Linked DNA regions of Lacibacter sp. H407. The protein of the gene in region 2 interacts with the protein of the main gene of each other region in a pairwise test. Links are inferred from orthologs where the notes say so. Each region holds a gene or a part of one and is shown on either strand. Other genes may lie near its edges. The genes, in order: leuS and ligA.

Region 1 (3,646 bases), 500 kb from region 2 along the record:
CAGGTAAGATGGCTTCGAGCGTTTCATAGAAGCTTTGCTTTGTTCTTGCGCCATGCAGTGTTGATTTTGTAAGTTCGTAAAGCTTAAGAATCCTGCCCTACACAGGATGTGGGCAAATTTAGCAGATTTAGCCCTGCAATCCTTAATTTTGTTGCCCACTTAACGGTTGATATCTGCCATTATTTTACGGGTTGTGCAGAAAGAAGGAAGAATACAGTTTTTTAAGTCTTCTTTCACAGCTCTGTTCATCGCCTGTTGTGTCACTCACTTGTACGTTCTGTTTTTCAAATGAACAGAGAGTAGCACAAAGGTCACAGAGAACAAACACACAAAGCACACGAAGCCCGTGATCTTTGTGATTCACTTTGTGTTCTTTGTGGAACCAAAAATGAAGAAAGATGCATTGCAGATGCAGTGTGCGACGCAACAACAGATAAATAGAATTAATAATAGTCGACAACAAAATAAAACCAACCGAAACGGTACATGGAATATAAGTTCAGAGAAATTGAGAAGAAATGGCAACAGCAATGGATCAATACAAATGCCTACAAGGTTTCGAATGTAAGTGACAAGCCAAAGTTTTATGTGTTAGACATGTTTCCGTATCCGAGTGGTGCAGGATTGCACGTGGGTCATCCGCTCGGTTATATTGCCAGCGATATTTATTCCCGTTTCAAACGCCTGAAAGGATTTAATGTATTGCACCCGATGGGCTACGATGCATTTGGTTTGCCGGCTGAGCAATATGCCATTGAACATGGGGTACACCCCGCCGTTAGTACCGATCAGAATATTAATAATTTCCGCCGACAGTTAGATAATATTGGTTTCTGTTACGATTGGGACCGTGAGGTACGCACTTGTGATCCCGGTTATTACAAATGGACACAGTGGATCTTCTTACAACTCTTTAATAGTTTTTACAACCGTACAACAAACAAAGCTGAAAAGATCGATGTGCTGATCGCTTCGTTTGAAACAGAAGGTAATGCCAGCCACCCAATTCCTAATTCCCAATTCCCGATTACTTCGTTTACTGCAGAAGAGTGGAAGTCATTTGCTGAAAAAACGCAGCAGGACATCCTCATGCAATATCGCCTTGCCTATTGCGGTTATGGCGAAGTAAACTGGTGCGAAGCATTGGGTACTGTGTTAGCGAACGATGAAGTAGTGAATGGTGTAAGTGAACGTGGCGGACATCCGGTAGTGAAAAAGAAATTACGTCAGTGGTATTTGCGTATAACTGAATATGCTGATCGTTTACTCGAAGGGTTAGAGCGCATTGAATTCAGCGAAAGCATGAAAGAAATGCAAACCAACTGGATCGGAAAATCAAGCGGTGCTGAAATTGATTTTGCAATAAAAGGTCACGAACAACAACTCAGAGTTTATACAACGAGACCCGATACCATCTTCGGTGTTGACTTTATGGTGATTGCTCCAGAGTTGGAATTAGTTGATCAAATAAAATCAGCTGAGCAAACAACTGCCGTTGATGAATACATTGCTTATGTAAAAAGCAGAAGTGAGCGTGAACGGCAAGCGGAAAAAAAGATCAGTGGTGTGTTTACTGGCGCATATGCAGTGAATCCGTTTGATGGAAGAGAAATTCCGATCTGGATATCAGAATATGTATTAGCAGGGTATGGTACAGGTGCTATCATGGCGGTGCCATGCGGCGATGAACGTGATTTCAAATTTGCAAAGCATTTTAATATTCCCATCACTAACATTATTGGTAAACATTTTAATGGTGAAGATGCCAATGCAACAAAAGATGCAACGCTTGAAAACAGTGGTTTCTTAAATGGCACAGGCATGCGTGAAGCTGCTGAAATTGTAATTGGTAAGCTGGAGGAATTGGGAATTGGTACTCGCAAGGTAAATTACAGAATGCGTGATGCAGCGTTTAGTCGTCAGCGTTATTGGGGCGAACCGTTCCCGATTCAATGGAAAGAAGGAACAGCTTATGCGTTAAGCGAAACTGAATTGCCATTGCTGTTACCGGAAGTAGATAGTTATTCTCCCGGTCCTGAAGGTGAAGGTCCGTTGGCAAATATTCCTGAATGGGTGGCGAAAGAATTAGAAACAAACACGATGCCCGGCTATGCAGGTTCATCCTGGTATTTCTTACGTTATATGGATCCGCATAATGATAAAGCATTTTGTGATCGCAGTGTAAGTGATTACTGGAACCAGGTCGATATTTATATTGGTGGAACAGAGCATGCAGTTGGACATTTATTGTACAGCCGTATGTGGACGAAAGCCTTATATGATCTTGGACATATCGGCTACGATGAACCTTTTAAGAAATTGGTGAATCAAGGGATGATACAAGGTTCTTCCCGGTTTGTTTATCGCATTAACGGAACAAACACGTTTGTTTCAAAAGGTTTGTTGAAAGGTGATGAAGAATACGATGGTAAGAAATTAGATAAGCTTCATGTGGATGTAAACTTTGTTGATGGATATGAACTGGATATGGAAACATTCAGGAAATGGCGCAACAATGAACATGCAGGTGCAGAATTTATTTTAGAAGATGGTAAATACATCTGCGGCAGTGAAGTGGAGAAGATGAGTAAGAGCAAATTCAACACCGTCAACCCTGATGATCTTGTATCCAAATACGGTGCAGATACGTTCCGGATGTATGAAATGTTCCTTGGTCCGGTTGAGATCAGCAAACCCTGGGACACGAAGGGTATTGAAGGTGTACATCGCTTCATTAAAAAACTCTGGCGTTTGTTTTATGATGAAGTGAAAGGCCAGGTTTGGAATAACGATAAAGCAACTGATGCTGAACTGAAAGTATTACACAAGACCATTAAGAAAATTGAAGACGATACCGAACGTTTCAGTTTCAATACCGGTGTAAGTACGTTCATGATCGCTGTAAATGAACTCAGCGATCTCAAATGTCACAAGAAAGAAATCCTGGAGCAGTTGCTTATTCTTTTAACACCGTATGCACCGCATGTGAGTGAAGAGTTGTGGAGTGCATTGGGCAACAGTGGTTCTATTCTTGATGCTGCGTTTCCGAAATTTGAAGCGAAGTATGTAACTGAATCAACCAAAGATTACCCGGTTGCCATTAACGGTAAAACAAGAACCGAGTTAACATTGGATCTCAGCATTACACAAGCAGAAGTAGAACAGATCGTGTTGAACAACGAAGTGGTCTTGAAATGGCTCGATGGCAAACAACCAAAGAAGATCATTTATGTAAAGAACAAAATGATCAACGTAGTTATATAAGTTATTGCGGCGAAAAGCCGCATCACCCCTTAAATTCAAAACAGAATGAAAAGATTAGTAGTTATTGCAGCGTTAGCGTTTGCAGCTTGCGGCGAAAAGAATCCTAACAACAACGAACCTTTTGTAAAGGAACGTGCAACTGTAAATCCTGCAGCAATAAAGGAGTATGTAGTAAATGCTGCGGATAGTGCGCAGTTTAAAGTGCAATTGTTTGAGCAAAAAGAATCGTTGAATTTTGAAGTGAAGTTTTCGTATAAAGATGCAAGCAGTGAAAAGATCTTCACTTTGCCGAACATGGGCATCATGCCAAAACCTGAATTGAAAAGAGGTGATGATGATCTTTCCTGCATCATTGGATTTTATGATGCCGACAGTACATTTA
Region 2 (3,293 bases):
TATTCTGAAACAATCGTTAAACAGTAAAACAATAAGCTTAGTCCGTTTTAGAGGTTCTAACAAAAAGGCCATACAGAAATGTGTGGCCTTTGTTATGTGTACTATTTTTTGAAAAAGAAAAGCGTAGTTAAACAGCGCCCCAATTCTCACCGCTTCTGATGCGGTACAATGTCATTTCACTAACGCTGTATTTTTTTGCAAGCTGTTTGTAGGTAACACTGCGATTAGGATCCTGAATAATTTTCTTGATCGTTTTCACCTGCACCGGTGTAAGCTTTAATCCTTTTTGCGAAGTGCTGCGTTCTTTCTGAAGTTGTTTGTATGCAATTTTTTGCGGGCTCTTTTGCTGATGTGTTGACATCTGTTCCAATGTGGCCCATTTCAGATTAGAAGCTTTGTTATCTGTTTTATTATGATTGACATGAATCACATATTTGCTGCGGGGCGATGGTTTTGTGCAAAATATTTTTGCCACTTCACGATGCAGATAAATGGTTCCCTTGTTATCGGCACGATGCAGATTTAAAGTGCGGTAGCCGGTTGTAATGGAACCATTCAGCAACTTACCATCTTCCGTTACATCGGTTGAATAACTGGCGCAACGTCCAAGATTGGAGACAGCATATTTTTTCCGTAACTGTTTCCAACCGGCAAATTGCAATTGTTTCCATTTTTCGCCGGGAAGTTTCTTGATCATATCAATAAATTGGAGTTTCTAAATATACAACAGCAAACCCTGTACCTGCAAGCGGAACAGCATATTAATTTTTTAACAGCGCCAGAAATTCTTCTTCTGAAATAACTTTAATAGTGCTGATCTTTTTCGCTTTCTCTAATTTGCTACCAGCATCTTCGCCCACCACTAAGTAATTCAGCTTCGCACTTACTCCTCCAAGAATTGTTCCACCATGTTCTTCCGCCATCTGTTCTGCCGCACTTCTCTTCAAGGTAGGCAATGTTCCTGTAAATAAAAACGTAACACCGGTTAAATTTCCTTCGTGCTTCCGTTCTTTGTGTTCATTCTTCAATTGCAGTCCCAGTTCTTCCAGTTGTTTCAGCATGTTGAGATTGTCTGCATTGCTGAAAAAATCATGAATGCTGTTGGCAACCCTTGGCCCAACGTCTTCAAGTTGTTGTAACTCTTCCACCGATTTATTACTCACTTCCAATAAATGATTGGTTGCAGTAGCTAATGTTTTAGCCGTTGCCTCACCAACAAAACGAATGCCCAATGCATAGATCAAACGGAACAAAGGCTGCTTCTTTGAATTTTCAAGCGCTGCCTGCAGGTTCTCTACACTCTTTGCTCCATATCCTTCCAGCGTTTTGATTTGATCGAATGGTAAACGATACAAACCGGGAACATCTTTCAAAAAACCAAGCTCATAAAATTTCCGCACATTCGCATCGCCCATACCACGTATGTCCATCGCATCTTTACTGGTGAAATGGATGATGCGTTCTACCAGTTGTGCTTCACAATTATAATTCACACATCGCCACACAGCCTCTTCTTCGGGCTTTACCAGTAAGCTGTTGCAAACGGGACAATGAGTTGGGAATATGATCTTGGTTTCTGATCCATCACGTAACTCGGCCATCGATTTTACGATGTAAGGAATTACATCACCGGCCCGCTCTACCAACACCGTATCACCCAGCATCAGATCTTTCTCTGCAATAAAATCCTGGTTGTGCAGTGAGATACTCGTTACCGTTACACCGCCAATGGCAACAGGATCGATCTTGGCAACAGGTGTAACAGCTCCTGTTCGGCCCACCTGATATTCAACTGCACGGAGTTTGCTGGTTCCTTGTCTTGCTTTAAACTTGTATGCAATAGCCCAGCGTGGATGATGACTGGTCATACCCATCTGATCCTGCAACTGCAGATCATTTACTTTTATCACCATGCCATCAATTTCATACGGCAGTGTATCACGCTTCTGCTCAAACTCGTTACAGTAATCAATTACTTCCTGTATGCCTTTGCAGATCTTTTTTTCTTTTTCCGGGCTCCGGAATCCAAGCTCCCACATCATCTTTAATGCGCCGCTATGTGTATGCAAAACATCATAGGTCGATTGTTTCCGATCAACCATCGCCACGTAACCAACATGATATAAAAACGCTTCCAGGTTTCTGCGTGCAACTTCTTTGGCATCTTTAATGCGCAAACTTCCACTGGCAGCATTGCGTGGATTGGCCAGCGGTGGTAAATTTTCTTCAGCCAATTGATCATTGTAAGCTTTGAAATTTTTCTTACTCATCAATATCTCGCCACGTATCTCAATTTGTTTGATGCCGTATGTTGAAAAATCAGCTGATAAAGGAATGGAACGTATCTGCCGTACGTTGGTGGTGATCTCTTCGCCTTCTGTTCCATCACCACGTGTTGTACCACGAATGAGTTTGTCATCTTCATAGATCAATGAAATGCTGGCGCCATCAAACTTCGGTTCTACACAATATTCGATCTCAGATAAACCGCTTGCTTCTTTTGCTTTCCGGTCCCAATCAACAAGATCGTCGGCATTGTACGAGTTTTCTAAACTCAACATCGGAACCAGGTGTTGCACTTTTTTAAAATCATTCCCCAATCCTTTTGCAACCCGTTGTGTGGGCGATTCAGGCGTAATGAGTGAAGGGTTTTCCGCTTCCAGTTTTTCCAAAGCTTTGTACAACTGATCATATTCAAAATCGCTGATGAGCGGATCGTTCTGGATGTAGTAACGGTATTCGTGAAAACGGAGCACAGCTCTCAGTTCTTCGATCTGCTCTTTTTGAATAGCTGAACTTTTTAATTGGGAAAGTAAGTTGGTGGCAGCGTGTTGTAATTCTTTGGTAGTGTTGGCTGAATACATATAAAATAAATCAGGCAGTAAAAATACAAGGATGAAAGACAAAACAATTTAAATTCACAGATTCATTTTCAGTTGTTCCATTTGTCAGATGGAATCACCATCAATAAAATTTATACCGGACGGAATAAACAATCATTGTTGTTTTGAGTTATACCGTCACCAATACTACTAATTATGATCCGATTGTTTGCGCTCTTTTTGCTCGTTGCCATGTTTACGCAGTGTACTACCAAAAACGCAGTTGATTCTTTGTTGATCAACGGAACGGTGTACACAGTTGATTCTAACTTTTCTAAAACCGAAGCGGTAGCTGTGAAAGATGGAAAAATTGTTGCCACGGGAACCACTGCCGAACTGCAGCAAGCGTACACAGCGAAAGAAGTAGTTGATCTTCAAGGGAAATTTTTATACCCTGGCTTTATTGATGCA

The links.
Region 1: the proteins of ligA (region 2) and leuS interact in binary tests that used the Escherichia coli proteins (3 or more experiments, as listed by UniProt). The link is inferred for Lacibacter sp. H407 from one-to-one orthologs.

Annotation. Positions count from the first base shown.
Region 1 is NZ_JBBKTU010000001.1:446,862-450,507, reverse strand. Bases 153-3,464 are described here. They hold leuS (leucine--tRNA ligase), read left to right. Parts: upstream 153-486; coding sequence 487-3,264; downstream 3,265-3,464. Other genes in these bases: WG989_RS01920 (hypothetical protein), read left to right, coding at 3,310-3,464. In the rest of the region: WG989_RS01930 (cell division protein FtsX), read right to left, coding at 1-27; more of WG989_RS01920, read left to right, coding at 3,465-3,646.
Region 2 is NZ_JBBKTU010000001.1:942,357-945,649, reverse strand. The notes cover bases 335-3,293. They hold ligA (NAD-dependent DNA ligase LigA), read right to left. Parts: upstream 2,907-3,293; coding sequence 762-2,906; downstream 335-761. Other genes in these bases: WG989_RS04115 (amidohydrolase), read left to right, coding at 3,039-3,293; WG989_RS04125 (NUMOD4 domain-containing protein), read right to left, coding at 335-697. In the rest of the region: WG989_RS04130 (T9SS type A sorting domain-containing protein), read left to right, coding at 1-27; more of WG989_RS04125, read right to left, coding at 128-334. UniProt on the Escherichia coli protein: DNA ligase that catalyzes the formation of phosphodiester linkages between 5'-phosphoryl and 3'-hydroxyl groups in double-stranded DNA using NAD as a coenzyme and as the energy source for the reaction.